3 regions of the Sporosarcina sp. P17b genome follow, and region 2 is predicted to be linked to each of the others. Evidence: riboswitches for the same ligand, from Rfam matches in the RefSeq annotation. Region 2 holds a riboswitch; each other region holds the start of a gene.
What was found. Region 2 has a riboswitch for S-adenosylmethionine ahead of CSV76_RS04565 (bifunctional homocysteine S-methyltransferase/methylenetetrahydrofolate reductase). Riboswitches for the same ligand answer to the same signal wherever they lie in the genome.
Positions count from the first base shown of each region.

Region 1: linked by a shared signal. The riboswitch ahead of mtnK (S-methyl-5-thioribose kinase) and the one ahead of CSV76_RS04565 (bifunctional homocysteine S-methyltransferase/methylenetetrahydrofolate reductase) in region 2 are both predicted to bind S-adenosylmethionine.
Region 3: linked by a shared signal. The riboswitch ahead of CSV76_RS10430 (methionine biosynthesis PLP-dependent protein) and the one ahead of CSV76_RS04565 (bifunctional homocysteine S-methyltransferase/methylenetetrahydrofolate reductase) in region 2 are both predicted to bind S-adenosylmethionine.

Region 1 is NZ_PDYP01000017.1:11,986-17,961, reverse strand. Features, by position in the region: gene CSV76_RS14535 (2,3-diketo-5-methylthiopentyl-1-phosphate enolase) at 551-1,744, opposite strand; gene mtnK (S-methyl-5-thioribose kinase) at 1,744-2,949, opposite strand; SAM riboswitch class I at 3,023-3,125, opposite strand; gene CSV76_RS14525 (glycerol-3-phosphate dehydrogenase/oxidase) at 3,341-5,008, shown strand; gene CSV76_RS17395 (nucleotidyl cyclase domain-containing protein) at 5,094-5,255, opposite strand; partial or broken gene CSV76_RS17750 (GGDEF domain-containing protein) at 5,283-5,576, opposite strand; gene groL (chaperonin GroEL) at 5,851-5,976, opposite strand, start outside.
Region 2 is NZ_PDYP01000003.1:102,713-108,688, reverse strand. Features, by position in the region: gene metH (methionine synthase) at 1-313, opposite strand, end outside; gene CSV76_RS04565 (bifunctional homocysteine S-methyltransferase/methylenetetrahydrofolate reductase) at 294-2,153, opposite strand; SAM riboswitch class I at 2,236-2,347, opposite strand; gene CSV76_RS04560 (hypothetical protein) at 2,512-2,709, shown strand; gene CSV76_RS04555 (biotin transporter BioY) at 2,837-3,439, shown strand; gene bioB (biotin synthase BioB) at 3,439-4,440, shown strand; gene CSV76_RS04545 (CtsR family transcriptional regulator) at 4,797-5,267, shown strand; gene CSV76_RS04540 (UvrB/UvrC motif-containing protein) at 5,279-5,830, shown strand; gene mcsB (protein-arginine kinase McsB) at 5,820-5,976, shown strand, end outside.
Region 3 is NZ_PDYP01000007.1:133,116-139,091, reverse strand. Features, by position in the region: gene CSV76_RS10460 (LutB/LldF family L-lactate oxidation iron-sulfur protein) at 1-123, opposite strand, end outside; gene CSV76_RS10455 ((Fe-S)-binding protein) at 144-863, opposite strand; gene CSV76_RS10450 (FadR/GntR family transcriptional regulator) at 1,012-1,734, opposite strand; gene CSV76_RS10445 (methylated-DNA--[protein]-cysteine S-methyltransferase) at 1,740-2,255, opposite strand; gene CSV76_RS10440 (DMT family transporter) at 2,274-2,588, opposite strand; gene CSV76_RS10435 (DMT family transporter) at 2,591-2,929, opposite strand; SAM riboswitch class I at 3,087-3,188, shown strand; gene CSV76_RS10430 (methionine biosynthesis PLP-dependent protein) at 3,269-4,399, shown strand; gene CSV76_RS10425 (glucose 1-dehydrogenase) at 4,547-5,308, shown strand; gene CSV76_RS10420 (hypothetical protein) at 5,367-5,600, opposite strand; gene CSV76_RS10415 (type 1 glutamine amidotransferase domain-containing protein) at 5,761-5,976, opposite strand, start outside.

The DNA.
Region 1 (5,976 bases), on a different contig from region 2:
AGACCGAGATTATAATGTGATTACTATTTGATACTAATTTCATTGAAGATAGACGCACTATAGGGTACAGGTCTTATCCCCGCTAATGAAATGCGCTTTCCTCCACAGAGACCATCCAGCGAAGGCGCGACTTCGTGGTAGCCGAAGCGATAAGACAAAAAGGGGTCTTCTTTCTGGCTTATCGCGGGAGGCATCCACAAAGCGCAGAAGCGATATTAGCGGGAACTCCAATTCTATCCATTGTATAGGGACTGTTGTTAAATGCTTTCTCTCGGTTTATGTATATTAGTCGATATTGCAACCTAAATAGTAGTGGATTAGAAGGAGTGCAGGTTTAATCCCCAATAACGAAATACGCTTTCTAACCTGGACCATCCAGCGAAGGCGCGCCTACGTGGTAGCCAAAGCGATAAGACTGAAAGTGGTTTCCTTTCTGGCTTATCGCGAGAGGCATCCACAAAGCGGCGAAGCGTTATTAGCAAGATTTCTGATTCATTCTATCTAAAAAAACGAGCCTCTTGGATACAACCCCAGGAGGCTCGTTTTGTTCTTATACTGACTCGACAACGCCCCATTGGTCAATGGCGCGTTTCAGAGGTTCTGATGTTTTTGCCGCTTCTTCGAGAGAAATTTGTTTGACACTTGCGTCAATCGCCGCCCGGAATGCTTTGGCACCTTGCGTCGGTCCATCGGGATGGCCGAATATTCCGCCACCAGCATTGACGACAAGATTATCTCCAAAATCTTTCAGTAATTGTGGCACCATGCCTGGATGGATTCCAGCGGACGGAACGGCAAATGTTTTTTCGAAGCCATTGTCTTCAATCAACGCTTCATTAATTGCCAACGCATCGAACCGCGAAATGGCGACATTGCCATATGAGCTTGGGAACAAGGATAGATCTCCACCGATTAGCCGCGTTAATTTTCCTACCAATAACGAGTAAGAGAATCCGCCACCCGCTTGTCCCGCGAGAACGCCGGATAATGCGGAATGTGCCACAATCGGCAAACTGATATTGTTATTTTCACGCAGCGTTTGAAGTACATCCAAACCGTACGCGTGGACGTTGAATAATAACGCGTTCGCGCCAAGCGCTGCCGCCTGTTCCGCCTTGTCGTGAAGCTCATTCGTCCGTCCCGACAAGTTCACTGCATACAATGCCCGATTTCCGGTCTGTTCATAATGCCGATCGATAATGTCTTTTGCTGTTGTAATTCGCTTGTAAAACGGTGTTAATTCATTCTCAAAAAGAATTTCATCGTCTTTGATGAGATCGACACCGCCGGCTAACAGTTCTTCCAGTTGGGCTGAGAAAAAGGAAAGATCTCTTCCCATGACTCCCTTGAAGATGGCTTTCAGTAATGGGCGATCCATTACATTCAACTGCTCGCGAATCCCTTTCGTACCGAATCGTGGCCCTGGAAATTGTGCGAGCAATTGTTTGCCAAAATCCAAGTCGATTAATTCATAGCCTTCAAAAAAGGATAACTTGCCATAGACAGTCGTGAAAATCGCGGGAAGGTCTGCCGAATAATTAGCGGACGGATAAAAGATTTTCACCGTGTCCTTTACTTCCCCTTTTTCCACAGAAACAACTTCACCTTTATGGTGCTTCAATTGCTGCTGTTCAAGATGCGGAATGTCTGTCCAAGACCCAATTGTAAGCCCTAGGGCATGTTGCTCCGCTATTTTTTCTTGCTCTGGATGTGTCGGAAATAGATAAGTGGCTGTAACTCCCATTAAAATTCCTCCTTGTGATTACTGTCGATGAACCAGCTCTCCAATTCTTCCAAAGAGCGTATTGCGTGACGGTTAAGTATCAAATACTTTCCGAGCTCCAACACTTTTTTCCTTCTGGTCATTCTTTTTTGTTCATCTTCTTCATAATTCAAATCGTCAATTTGTGCAATACCTATGGAGCGGCGGACCAATTCGCACCCTGCATACCCCAGCATATCGGCAAATTTTCCGTCCATTACATGCGTCAGAAAACCCTCGAGTTGTGTATAAGGCTCATTGGATTCTTCTCTCCATAATTGGGCGAATGTATCGGTGTACGCATACCATGTTTCCCGCGCTTGTTCATAGCGCTTCGTTTGAAATTCAGGATGACCGATTCCATTTAACAACAAGCTTGCGATGAAATGCCCCATGTCAAATCCGAAAGGCCCAAAACAAGCAAACTCGGTATCGAATACAACTGTTTTGTCATCCCCCATGAATATTGCACCACTATGTAAGTCGCTATGAATGAGAGCATCCGCTTTCGTCATGAACTTATGTTTTAACTTCGCCACTTCCAGCTTTAACTGGTGATCTTGACTCAGAAATAACACATCATTTTTCAGGCCTTCTTCAAAGTAATTGCTGTCATGCGAATTGTAGGGACAATCGAAAGAAAGCTCTTCCGTCATTTCCCGCATGGCTGGATTTGTAAAAGAAGCATTCAATTCTTTCTTTACTTTTGGATCTAGGTAGAAATCGGACGTATAAAAAGTGGTTTTCGCACTGAATACACCTATGTCCTTCGCAAATACGGCAGATTCCGTCCCATTATTCAAAGCCGTGCGTCCCATTTCCATCGGATGCATGTCTTCCATCACAACAATTGCCATGATTTCATCCAGATGATGCACTTTCGGAACAGAACCGGGAATGATATTATCGTATTCCTGTAATACTTTTGCTTCTAGGACGACCCGGTCAATCGGAATAGGCATCGACTCCCCTACAATCCTCGCGTAAGGTACAGCCTGTTTGAGTATCAAGCTCTTCTGTTCCCCGGTTAATCGATAAACATGATTAATCTTCCCATCACTTACCTCCGTCACAATCACTTGTTCCTGTTCACTAAAGAAGTCACGCTTTTTAACATACTTCACAATTTCATTGATTTCTAAGAATGCATAGGTTGCTAGTTCCTGATGACTACTTGATATATTCATGTCATTTCCTCCTTCTGTATCGTCTATGATGATAAAAAAACCCCTTCAGTTAAGAAGAGGTTTTTCACACAACTTCTTATCTATCAGCATAAATGCTGTAAGAATTAGCACCGTGCTCAATTGAGTCGGTTGCCGGGCTTCATCGGGCTTTTCCCTCCACCTGCTCCTGATAAGAGTATATTTATTATTTTTAATTACCATTAGATTCGCACAACGCATATGAAATTATAGCATGACTCTTACCCATTGTCTATTTTATCGAAACCCACCAAATAGTTAAAACACTTTCTACATGTTACTATTTCTAAACCTTTTGTAAATCAATAGATTTAGTTATCTAAATTGTAGTATAATTAATGAACGAATACAATATGTGGAGGCTTTAAATAGAATGAGTGAACAACCTAATGGATTACAAAAAAATGAAGTGCTTGCAAGATTACAAGCGGAAGAATTTGATGTATTAATCATCGGGGGCGGAATCACGGGGGCTGGAATCGCCTTAGATGCAGCCAGTCGTGGAATGAAAACAGTACTTGTGGAAATGCAGGATTTTGCTGCAGGGACGTCCAGCCGTTCTACAAAAATGATCCATGGCGGCTTGCGATACCTGAAAAATCTTGAAGTGAAGATCGTTGCGGAAGTAGGTAAAGAGCGGGCGGTCGTCTATGAAAATGGACCCCATGTGACGAACCCAGAGTGGCTGCTTTTGCCAATTTATAAGGACGGTTCAATGGGTAAATTCACTACCTCCATCGGATTGCGCGTCTATGACTTTTTGGCGGGCGTGAAAAAAGAAGAACGAAAAAGCATGTTGACCAGAGAAAGAGCGTTGCATGCGGAGCCTAAACTCAAGCAAGAAGGGTTACTTGGAGCTGGCCGTTTCGTCGAATACAGATCGGATGATGCGAGACTGACGATTGAAGTGATGAAAGAAGCTGTTAGTCAAGGCGCAACTGTATTCAATTATACAAAAGTAACTGATTTTATTTACAATGGAGGAAAAGTTGCAGGCGTATGCGTGGTCGACCAGCTAAATGGCAAAATAAGTGAAATACGCGCAAAAACAATAGTGAACGCCGCCGGGCCATGGGTAAATACATTGAGGGAGAAAGACAACTCCTTGGATTCAAGGGAAATTCGTTTGACGAAGGGCATTCATCTCGTTTTTGACCAAAGTGTATTCCCTTTGAATCAGATTGTTTACTTTGACACACCGGATGGCCGGATGGTATTGGCAATCCCACGGGACGGGAAAACGTACGTTGGGACGACAGACACTGATTACAAAGGGGACATGGTTCATCCCCGAATGACCGTAAGCGACCGCGATTACTTGATGGCCGCAATTGCTCTCATTTTTCCGAAGTTGACCATTGCGGCGAGCGATATTGAATCCAGCTGGGTTGGGCTACGGCCTTTAATCAATGAAAAAGGTAAAGGGGCATCCGAAGTTTCAAGAAAAGATGAAATTTGGGAGTCCGCTTCTGGCTTAATCACAGTTGCCGGTGGAAAACTGACGGGCTATCGAAAAATGGCGGAAACGATTGTAGATGTCGTTGCATCAAAACTCAAAACAGATATAGGAATAATATATTCTCCGTCTAGCACGAAGAATATGCCGATTTCGGGCGGACACGTCGGAGGTTCCCGGAACTTTGAAGCGTTCATGTATCGGAAGATTAAACAAGGAATAAAGCTTGGGTTGGACCAAGAAAGAGCTCAGTCTCTCGTGAAAAGATATGGCTCAAATGTAGATATCCTCTTTGATTTATTACAGAAAAATGAGCAGGCGGCGCAAGATTCCGGACTGCCCCTCTACCTATATGCGCAAGTTCTTTACTCAATCACAGATGAATTCGTCCGTACACCCATCGACTTTTTCTGGCGACGTACGGGAGCATTACTGTTCGATATCCAATGGGTGAACGAGTGGAAAGTGCCCCTCCTTGAAATGATGAGTAAAGAGCTGGGTTGGAGTGACGAGCAGAAAGCAAGTTTCCACGCCGACCTTGAAAAACATTTGCATGATGCGACTGTTCCGGTTGAGAGGGAATAGTGTAGATAGGATTGATAAAAACAGCCATCTCCAGATGCATGCCGGAGATGGCTATTTTTAGGTCCATTTCACGGGCAGTCATTTTTTAACCGACAACGCAAACTTGGTTTTTTCCAGTCTCTTTTGCCAAACAGAGTACGATATCTGCGGAATTGAATAATTCCTTAAGATCCGACACTTTCCCTTTTGCGTTATCGACCAACCCAACACTTGCGGTGATTGAAACGAACTTTCCTTTGTATTCCACTTCTATACTTCTAACCGTTTCCGATAGCTACTCGGCTTTCTTTTTCCCACCCTCAAGTGAAACGCCTTTCGGGATAACGACGAATTTGTCTCCACTAAATCGACCCATTAAGTCCGATTCTCTAAAAATCGTTGAGCAGTATTGACTAATCTGCTTCATAACAGCGTCACCCACTAGATGTCCGTATTCATCATTAAGTTACTTAAAGTTATCGATATCACATGCGATGCATATGATGCTTTCGTTGTTCCAGGATGCTTTTTTAAGCCACTCATTTTTGGTACTTTCCAGATAGCAGCGATTGTATAATACTGTAAAATAGTCCGTATTGGCTCTCTTTTCAACGGAGTAAACACCACGTTAAATTTCAAGCTTAAGTTCTACTAACCCCCTATGTTAGTTAGGACATAAGGATGATGAAACGACTACACAATTTTATTTACACATTACAAAAGAAAAACAAAAAAAGGCCTCTCAAAAGTTTAGTCAACTAATGAGAAGCTCTCGAGCCTTATAATGATCAAAAATAAGTTTTAGGCATCAAAAATGATGATGCATGACACAAAACCCTAGTATGAAAGGGTTCCTTTCTTTCTTACATCATGCCGCCCATTCCACCCATACCGCCCATATCAGGCATACCGCCACCTGCTGGTTCTGGTAGATCTGCAACAACAGCTTCAGTAGTCAAGAACATTGCCGCTACAGATGCTGCGTTTTG
Region 2 (5,976 bases):
TCTTTTTTGCAATTTCAACTGACTTTGCATTAATTTCATTTGCGCGGTGACCTAGTGAAAATTCATTCAACACAAGGGGTGTACCACCAAACGTATTCGTGCAAATGATATCAGCGCCAGCTTCTAAGTACTCATCGTGAATCTTTTCTAAAACATCAGGGCGTAACACACTCATGTATTCGTTACATCCATCGTATTCTTCTCCGCCGAAGTCCTCTGTCGAGAAATCTTCCGCTTGTAGCATCGTCCCCATCGCACCGTCAATGATCAGGATTCGTTTATCTAGTTGTTCTTCAATAGGATGTCTCTGCATGTAGTAATTCCCTCTCCTTCTGCTCGTCTAATTCCTTAATATACTCATACAACTCTAACGTCATATCGTAACGAAGGAATGGTGTAATTAGATAGATACCTTTAAAGTATTTCGCTGCTGTATCAAGAAGTTCTTTTGCGATTTCCAGGCCAACTTCTGTCGATTGATCTCGATCATCACTGCACTGGCGCATTCTTTCCAATACTTCATCGGAAAGCTTAATGCCAGGTACTTCGTGATGCAAGAACTCTGCGTTTCGAATATTCGTCAACGGCATAATCCCAATAAAAATCGGTGTGTCCAAATGCTTCGTTGCTTCATATACTTCTATGATTTTTTCTTTTGTATAAACAGGTTGAGTGATAAAGTAGTCTGCGCCCGCTTCGATTTTCTTATCTAGCCGCTGTACGGCACGTTCCACTACGCGTACGTTCGGATTGAATGCTGCTGAAATAGAGAAGTTGGCTTTTTTGCGCAATGGCTTTCCAGAGAAGGAAATACCTTCATTCAACTTTTTGATTAATTGTATTAACTCCATACTGTTCACGTCATAAACGCTCGTAGCCCCTGGGAAATCTCCCACTTTCGTTGGGTCACCTGTTACCGCCAGCACATCCGTGATACCTAGTGCATCCAAACCCATCAAATGTGACTGCAATCCAATAAGATTGTGATCGCGACATGTCAAATGAACGAGCGGGCGAATATTGTGTTGCATTTTAATGATTGAGCCCATCGCCATATTACTGATACGAGGGGAGGCAAGTGAGTTGTCCGCCATTGTGATCGCGTCAACGCCTGCATCGTATAATACGTTCGCGCCTTTGACATAATCTTCTGTCTCTAAGTGGCGCGGTGTATCCAACTCTACAATCACCGTACGCTCTGTTTTGGCTTTTATGTGAAGTGGTTGGTGTTGTACAGGACTCGCTTCTTGGATGACGATAGGTTTTGACGGCTGTACGACTTTTTCTGTAATAGGCGCAAGTCTAGCTAACTGCGTTTTGGCTGCTTTAATATGTTTAGGCGTTGTACCGCAACATCCACCGATTAACCGAACCCCTTGATCGCGTAGTAGTACGGCAGCACGACCGAAATACTCTGCCTCTGATTCATAGACTATTCGTCCATCTTCTACGTCTAATAGGCTGGCGTTTGGATAAGCTGATAAAAATGCTTTTTTCGGTAACGTGACATTATCGAATGCTTGAATCGTGTGGTAAGGTCCTAAGCGACAGTTGACGCCTACAACGTCTGCACCGAGAGACTCAAGTTGGTGAAGAGCATCGTTTAATGAAAGTCCGTTTTGAAGTACACCGGGGTCATGCATAGAAACTTGTGCAATTAATGGCACGTCCGTAACTTTCTTTAATGTGCTAACAACAGATGCCAATTCTTCAAAATCATAATAGGTCTCCAATAAAAGACCGTCGGGATCACCTGTTAATAATGCGTTTGCTTGTTCTAATACGACTTTTTCTATTTCATCCAATGTAGCATCACTTTTACGAATGCCACGTAGACCGCCGATTGTGCCAAGAACGAATTGTCCGCCAGGTGCTGCTGCGCGCTTTGCGATTTGGATGGCTGCTTTATTGAATTCCGTCACATGACTTTCTAAACCGTAGCGAGCTAATTTAATCGCGTTAGCACTGTATGTGTTCGTTTGGATGATATCTGCACCCGCTGCGATATAGTCTTGGTGAATTTGCTCTATAATTTCGGGCTTTTCTATGTTTAGCTCTTCATAACAATAATCAATTCCGTAAGAATATAAAATCGTCCCCATTGCCCCATCTGCTGTTAGGACATTTGTTTGTAGTTTCTCTAGCAATGACATGTTCCCATCTCCCCTTTGCTTTTCTAATCAAAAAAAGCCTTCAAGTATATTAGAAGGCTTTGTAATCTCAATGACTAGTTCCCTCTCATCTTTTCAGTGCGTCAATTTGACAGACTGCTGGAAGTAGCACCTTGCCTAAACGGCTGGTTGCTGAAGCGTCGACGGGCCAGTCCCTCAGCTTCTCTTGATAAGATACGATTCTTATTCAATTATTTTGATTATTCTAACCACATCATAGCGGCTTTGTTGTTCTTCGTCAAGTGAACATTCAGTGAAGTTCGTAGTCGGGATTTGCAACATAGAGAAATTGCGATATTTATGATAAAGTTAAAGGAGTAAATTGAAAAGGTGAGGAATTATGCGGTTCTTTAAATACTCATTTCCAATCGCTGTTCTTGTAGGTACTCTTGCTTGGATCATGATAGGTAATAGTTACGAAGAAGTTACTTATGATATGCGCGTGTACATTACGATTGCAGCTGCAATATTTAGTGGTTTAATTTCAAGCGTTCTGTTCCGTAAAGAAAAGGAAGAACAGATTGATAAGAAGAAGTAGGCTGTCAGCATGATGCTGCAGTCTTTTTTTTTATTTATTTTTAGAGTTAACTTAAAAATAAATAGTGTTGACACAATGTGAGTTAACCTCTATTATTTTTATGGTAACTAATATAAAAAGAGGTGACATGATGGCAACTGCAACAGAGAGTCGACCGGTCAGTAGATTCAATGCACTAACCATTGTATACAGTGGAATGTTCGCATCATTAATGATGATTGGAGCAAATATTACATCCTTCGTGCCGTTTTTAGTAGTTGGTGGAGTGCCTATTACATTGCAAACGTTTTTCGCGATCTTATCGGGACTATTACTCGGCAGCCGTCTAGGTGCATTATCTATGACGGTGTATATGTTAATAGGGCTAGCGGGTGCACCGGTCTTCGCAAGATTTTCAGGCGGATTCGGTCAGATATTAAGTCCGACGTTCGGTTTTATTGTTACTTTCATTCTAATTGCTTATGTAGCGGGAAAGATTGTCGAGCGAAATCAGACCCTGCCTGCTTTTATTACCGCTGCGCTAGTCGCTACCGCAATCAACTACATACTAGGTACAAGTTGGATGTATTTTGCGTATAAGATGTGGGCTGCTGCACCCGAGGTGTTTTCTTATAAGATCGCATGGCTATGGATGATGCCTCCACTGCCAAAAGATCTAATTCTAGCTGTGTTGTCAGGCATGTTTGCGTTCAGAATATCAAAACACTTGAAAGTGAGGCGTACATTATAATGAATTACCAACAACTCGCTACTAGAGTACTAGAAGGACATGTATTAACCGACGAGGAATCACTTGCACTATTAAACAGCCCAGATGAAGATTTACTATTATTACTGCATGCAACGTACTCGATTCGATCACATTATTTCGGAAATAAAGTAAAGTTGAATATGATCATCAATACGAAATCAGGTTTATGTCCGGAGAACTGTGGTTATTGCGCTCAGTCCATCGTTTCAAAAGCGCCTGTCGAAAAGTATGCAATGATGAAATCAGAAGAGATACTTGAAGGTGCGGAGCGTGCGGCAGCCAATAAAGCAGGCACTTATTGCATCGTTGCAAGTGGACGGGGACCACGTGACAGTGAACTGGACATAGTCATTGACTCTGTTAAACAAATTAAAGAAAAGCATAAAGGAATGACGGTATGTGCTTGCCTAGGAATTTTGAAGCCAGGACAAGCGACTCGTTTGAAAGAGGCAGGAGTAGATCGCTACAACCACAACTTGAACACATCCGCAGAGCATCACGAAAGTATAACAACGTCGCACACATACGAAGATCGTGTAAACACTGTAGGATTGGCCAAAGAAGCAGGCATTTCTCCGTGTTCAGGCGTCATCGTCGGCATGCGTGAAACAAAGCAAGACATTATCTCTATGGCACGTAGCCTGCGCGAACTGGACGCAGACTCCATACCTGTAAACTTCCTGCACGCAGTTGATGGAACACCATTAGAAGGAACGTCAGAACTGGACCCACGCTACTGTCTAAAAGTCCTGTGTCTGTTCCGCTACATTAACCCTAGCAAAGAAATCCGTATCTCGGGTGGACGTGAAGTCAATCTAAGAAGTCTACAACCACTAGGTCTTTACGCAGCAAACTCTATCTTCATCGGTGATTACCTCACAACAGCCGGTCAAGAAAATGACCAAGATCTAAAGATGCTTGAAGACATGGGCTTCGAAGTCGACCTAGAACCAATGCGTAAAGAACCCATCACTATATAAAGAGAAAAGAACTAAAATTTTGTACAGTATATGACTGAAGACGATCCGCTATGAGGATCTGTTCTTCAGTCTTTTATTTTTCAATCGATATTTTTTTAGAAGATTGTAATAACCAATCATAGTTGAAAGCGTCTGTTTGGAGTGTAATCAACAGTCCCTACCAACTCACTATGTTTTTGTCTGGTAACTAATTGAATAATAAATAGCCTAATGTGACAACCTAGCAACAGGTTTCCTTTCAGCCTAAACAGGTATACATACAAACAAATGAATTGCATCATGTCCGATTTTTGCGATACAATCAAGTCAAAGATAGTCAAAGTCAACTAGAACGTTGAGCGAAACGAGGTGACGAGATGCGTAATATTTCTGACATTATAGAAGGATATTTGAAGTCGATTATCGAAGAGGAAGATAGTGCTTCTATTGAAATCAAACGAAATGAGATTGCTGAGAAGTTTCAATGCGTTCCTTCACAGATTAACTACGTGATTAAAACGCGATTTACAGTCGAGCGTGGCTACGCTGTAGAGTCTAAACGCGGAGGTGGGGGCTACATCCGGATTTATCGCGTGCGTACCAACTCCCGAAAAGACTTACTTGAACAAGCGCTAGAAGTTTTAGAAAGTGAAGCGTCCTCCACTATGGCGGAAGATGTGATTATTCGTTTAATTGAAGAACAAGTCATTACAGAGCGTGAAGCTAAACTGATGCTCGCGGCAGTGGGACGTACAACACTGCGTTATATGTTGCCTGAGCGTGATGCACTGCGATCGCGTATCCTTCGCGCCATGTTAGTTACATTAATATATGAAGAGATAGAATGAGGTGAGTCCCGATGCTTTGTGAAAACTGTAAAGAACGACCCGCTACTGTCGTGTTTAAACAAGAAACACCAAATGGTATAACAGAGCGCCATTTATGTGATAAATGTGCATTTTATTCGCAGACATTTTCTTTCAGTCCTGATCAAGAACCTTTGTCGATTCAACAATTCTTGGCACACTGGTTAGGAGGTTCTGAAATATTTCCAGAACAGAAAACCGGTGAAACGCTTCCGGATGGTCCGAAATGTCCGAACTGTGGTTTAACCTTCCATCGTTTTCTCGACAGTGGAAAGTTTGGCTGTGCTACATGTTACGATGCATTTCGTGGACAGTTGCCAAGGGTGTTTGCAAAATTACACAACGGTCACGCTCAACACCGAGGGAAAATACCGGTTTCGCTTAATGAACGTTTTGCCTTAAAGAAAAAGCTTGAAGATATCCGTACGAAAATGCGAGAGGCCGTAGAAGATGAACGGTTTGAAGAAGCCGCATCTTTGCGGGATGAGGCGAATCAGCTGAAACAGCAACTGGAAGATGGAGGTGACGATCAACATGTCATTTGAAAAATTCATCAAACAGGAACTGACGGGTTGGATGGTAGCAGAAGGGGAACACGCCGACATCGTCCTATCCACAAGAATTAGACTGGCCCGCAACCTCCAAAAACACTTATTTCCAATAAGCGCGTCGCAAGAAGATGCAAATGATG
Region 3 (5,976 bases), on a different contig from region 2:
GGCATCCAATCGTCTACCATGCAAACGCTCCTGAGCACTTGCCACTGCTTGTCTCATAAAATCGTCTGCTATATTGTCTTTTGTTCGATCCGTAAAATTTTTCTTGCTGAATTTCATCGACATACTTATCACCTCACTTTTATTTACTCGTGGCTATTTAATACTTGTGCGATGTGCATTACACGGATCGGCTTACCGACCCGTTCTGCACGCCCTCCAATATTCATCAGGCAACCACAGTCCGCTCCAATTAAATAATCTGCTTCTGTCGCCATGGCACTATTGACTTTCTCATCTACCATTTGTTCCGAAATATCTCCCATCTTGACGGAGAACGTCCCACCGAAACCACAGCAATTATGCGCGTTTGGTAGCGGGATCATTTCGAGACCTTCCACCTGATCCAATAGTTTTCTAGGTTCTTCACTGGCACCTAGTAATCTCGTCATATGGCAAGAGGGATGATAAGTCGCTTTTCCTGTCAATTTTGCTCCTACATTTTCGACTTGCAAAACATTCACAAGAAACTGTGTGAATTCATACGTTTTATCCGCTAGCTTCTGTGCTCGTGGTAACCAATTCGGATCGTCTTTAAAGACGTCCGGGTACAATTTAAACATTGTCGCACATGATCCAGAAGGTGTAACTACGTATTCAGCGTCCTCAAACGTCTTAATCATATTCTTCATAGCTGACTTTGAACTTTCAACATATCCACTGTTATAGGCAGGTTGTCCGCAACATACCTGTCCTTTGGGAAATGACAACTCACAGCCTTGTCTCTCCAATACTTCCACCATGTCTTTGCCTGCGTCTGCATAAAACATATCAACCAAACATGTTATAAATAAGCTAACCTTCATCCCTTTCACCTCTTCGCAATATCTTTATAGTCAACAGGTCATCAGATGACTAACTTTTTACATAGCATACTATACTTATCCTTCCATTAACAGAGCATTCATTCATTATTATTAAAAAATTCACTCAACGTATAGTGAGTGAACAGTGTTATTCATGTACCGACTGCCAATATGTCGTTAACACAGACTCTACATTCAACAAGTGGGCTTGCATGGTACTAGCCGCTTTTTCTGGTTGCTGTGATTGAATAGCTAAAAAGATCGCCTCATGTTCATCGTGTAAACGCTCTACTGTTGCTGTTTCTGTGTAGAGACAAATGCGACGCGTCTCTCTCATCGATTCACTCATCAACTCGGCTACTTGACTTAATAAGTTTAGCAATAACGGATTTTTTGTTGCTTCTGCGATGGCAAAATGAAAGTCCAGATCCGCTTTTTCTCCCAGTAGAATATCTCCGGCATGCTCCTTCATTTCATGAAGCGCCGTTTCCATTTTCTCCAAATCATCTGCTGTACGTGATTCCGCTGCATTCGCCGCCGCTCCGGTCTCCACTATTTTTCTTACAGCCAATAAGTGTTGAATATCCTGTTGATTCATAAGCATGGCACTTTGCAGAGGAAAGATTAGATCGACAGAAGAGAACTCCTTGACGTATGTACCCTCTCCCTGACGCATTTCAATCAGTCCTCTAGCACGTAATGTAGATAAGGCTTCACGGATTGTAGATCTGCCAACGGTAAAGTTTTCAGCCAGTTGCTGTACAGAGTCCAATTTGTCACCCGGTTTTAACTCTCCCGACTGTATAGAGTTCAATAAACTATCTGCTACTTCTTCATATATTTTCTTTGGTTTAATTTGCTTATATTTCATCTTGCTCACTCCGTCCTATCACTAACCCAGCTTATCTTCTCTAATTGTAATAAACTTTGCTTACAATCCTTGCCATCGCGGTAGCCTGATAAACTTCCGTCTTTTGCAATAACACGGTGACAGGGTACTACAATCAACACGGGGTTTTTACCTATTGCAGATGCCACCGCACGAACAGAAGATACATTTCCTATACGTTCCGCTATATTTGAATATGTACGAGTTTCCCCATACGGTATTTGTTGAAGGGCTTGCCATACTTGTTGCTGAAATAGTGTCCCTTTTAAATCGAAGGAAACCGTTGGGAAGTTCGTTATTGTACCTGATAAGTACTCTTTCAACTCACTTATATAGACTGTTAACTTCGTTTTGTCTTCTATTAATCCTTCCGTATCAGAGCGTTTCAACCATTCCTTTAATCGCTCTACACTATCGTCAGCCATTCCGACATAGCACAGTCCCTTTTCCGTAGCTGCCAGTGTCACTAGCCATTCATTAAATTCAAATTGTGTCCAATACACCAAAATATTCACTCTCCTTCATCCGAATAGTTTTAAGCCCACAGCCCCTAGAATAATGAGCGAAAGAAAGAAAAGACGTTTGAGGCTGGCGGATTCTTTGAAAATCAATATTCCCATCAACACGGCTCCAGCTGCTCCAAATCCTGTCCAAACCGCATAAGCTGTGCTCATCTGAATTTCTCTCATCGCAAGTGACAAGAAAATAAAGCCGAAGCCAAATACCCCTACAATGAGAAATAATCGTTTAATGGAACGCTTTTGCAAGTAATAATTGATACTCATTACACCGAAAATTTCACCGAGACTGGCAATAGCTAGATACACCCATGCCATTATCAGCCACCTCCTTCTGCATCCACCTGATCATCGTCCGTTGTAAGCTTAATGCCAACTACGCCAATGACAATCAAACCGATGAACGATAGCGTAACCCATGTGAACGCTGCATGAAAGACGAATATATCCACTAATAGGATAGCGGCGGCGCCGGATCCTGTAAAGACTGCATACACCGTACCCGAAGGCAATTTTTCACAAGCCTTAATAATGAAATAAAAACTAAAGATAATGGCCACACCGGTTCCAGTCCATTGGAGTACTGTGTCAGAGTACCGAAGACCGACTACCCAGAGGATTTCTATAACTGCCGCCAATACGACGTAACTCCAAGCCATAAGGAAGACTCCCCCCATCGTGATGCGTATCTAGTAAGTATAGCAAATATTTTACTGAAACAAAAAAATCATCTGATCGCACTTTAAAGGAAGCTTGCATCTAGTATATCTGCATGATAGAATAAATTCGTCAACAGTTTTGCCTATATTGCGAATATTCTTATCGAGAGAGACGGAGGGATAGGCCCAGAGATGTCTCAGCAACCAGCCACAGGCACGGTGCTAAATCCAAGGGTGACAATCACCTTGAAGATGAGAATATTGTATACACTTGTATGTTCGAGGGCCTATTCGAAAAGAAGAGGTTCTTTTTTATTTTTTCTAGGGGGATGGATATTCATGACAAACAACGGATTAGAAACAAGACTAGTACAACTTGGCAACCATAGCGATGAGAAAACCGGCGCAGTCAACACACCAATTTACTTGTCAACAGCTTATCATCATCAAGGACTAGGCAAGTCAACAGGGTATGATTACACACGCACAAAAAATCCAACACGTTCTGTTTTAGAAGAAGGAATTGCAAACTTGGAATCAGGAGATCAAGGATTCGCATGTAGCTCTGGGATGGCTGCCATTCAACTAATATTATCTTTATTTAAGGCTGGTTCAGAATTATTGGCGCCTGAAGACTTATACGGCGGCACGTATCGCTTATTTAATCAATATGAAGAAATGTATAATGTGAAGACTCGTTACCTTTCGTTCAATGATGTAGCAGAAGTCGAGCAAGCGATTACGGATCAAACAAAAGCGATTTTCCTAGAAACACCTACGAACCCGCTAATGCAAAATATAACAATCCGTACGTATGCGGAATTGGCTCAAAAGCATAATGTATTGTTGATCGTCGACAACACATTCTTGACACCTTATTTCCAGCGCCCAATCGAAGAAGGCGCAGATATTGTCATCCATAGTGCAACAAAATATATCGGTGGACATAATGATGTGCTAGCAGGTCTTGTCGTCGCTAAGGGTGAAGAATTATGTGAACGGTTATTTACAAACCACAATGCAATCGGTGCTACATTGTCCCCTCTTGATTCATGGCTTGTTGTACGCGGTTTAAAGACACTGCACTTACGCATGAAACAACATGACGCAAATGCAAAGGCGATGGTATCATATTTAGAACAAGAACCTCTTATTGTAGATGTGCTCTACGCAGGAATCGGTGGTATGTTGTCATTCCGAGTGCAGAACAGTGAGTGGGTTGGACCATTCCTAGAGAGTATGAATCTAATTTCATTTGCGGAGAGTTTAGGAGGAGTCGAAAGCTTCATCACGTATCCAACTACGCAGACGCATATGGATATTCCATTGGAAGAACGTAATCGTCGCGGAGTAGATGACCGACTGCTGCGTTTCTCAGTGGGCGTGGAAGACGTGGAAGATTTAATTGCAGATGTGAAACAAGCACTTTACGCTGCAAAAGAGGTAGTAGAAGGTGTCAAAGTACAATAATGTATGACCAACAGCTTAAACAGTCAATTTCATTTTGACGGTTCAAGCTGTTTTTGATTTGATCGAAATAAAACGAATAACTTCATTAGTTAGACGTTAAAGTATATAATAGAATGAGAAATACGAATACAATTGGAGGCGGCTTTAATGAAACGATTAGAAAATAAAGTAGCAGTAGTAACAGGTGCCGGATCTGGTATTGGACGAGAAATCGCTGAACTATATGCCCGTGAAGGTGCAAAACTGATCATTGCAGATATGAATATGGAAGGTGCAGAAGAAACTGTCCAGACTATCATAAGTGCAGGCGGTGAGGCTCTTGCGGTTAAAACAAACGTTACCATTGAAGAAGATGTACAAAACATGATTGATACAGCTGTTGAGCAATTCGGCACACTGGATATTCTAGTAAACAATGCGGGGATCATGGACAATATGTACTCTGCTGCTACAGTAACTGATGATGTATGGGACAAAGTTTTGGCAATCAACACAACAGGAGTAATGCGGGCAACTCGTAAAGCACTAGCTATATTCGAAGAGAAAAAAGCAGGTGTTATCGTTAATATGGCATCTATTTCAGCGGTCACTGGCGGACGTGGCGGTCTCGCATATACGGCGTCAAAACACGCAGTTGCAGGTATGACAAAAAGTGTCGCCTCTCAATTTGGCCCATTAAACATACGCTGTAATGCAATTGCTCCCGCACAAATACCGACCAACATTACAAACAGTTTAGTTCAACCTGATGAATTCGGTATGAAGCAAGCATTAAGAGGTGTAAATATGATGAGTCGTCCTGGAACGAAGGAAGAAATCGCTAATATTGCGCTATTCCTAGCTTCAGATGAATCCTCTTATGTCAACGGTGTCGTAATGGAAGCTGACAACGGTTGGTCTGCATATTAAAATATCATTATCTACTTACATGCAAAAAAGCATCCAAAGTTTGGATGCTTTTTCTTTATTAATGAACTTGTTGCCACTTTTTCTTTTCACTTGAATAGACGACCGCTGCCGGTGCTGCTATAAACGCAAGTGCGGCCATTCCCGCGAACATCCCAGCGAACTCTTTACTGCCAAATGAAAATCCCGCTACTGCACCTAATATAATTCCTGCAATTACCGCTGACGCAACAATCTTATACATAGTAGATCCCCGACCTTTCAATTGTAAGACGCGATCGTCTCTCTGATTCATTCGTTGCTTTTAGCATACTCTCATTGAGAACCTTTTTCAAGTACAATTGAGAATCTTTTTCAACTAATAATAAATTATACTGTTAGTGTATGTTGGTGCGGTAATTTAAAGTACAAAAAAACCGTCAAGGCACATTACGCCCTGACGGTTGAACTAGTGTTTATTTTTCTAGTATTTTTAGTGACTCGCGATTAAATGCCGGTATATCATCTGGTGTACGGCTTGTTACGAGTTGGTTCTGGCAGACGACGACTTCTTTGTCAGCATACTTTGCACCCGCATATTCCATATCTACGCGAATAGATGTATAACCTGTTGCATCGCGTCCTTCAAGTGCTTTTGCCGTAATAAGCAATTGCGGTCCATGACAGATTGC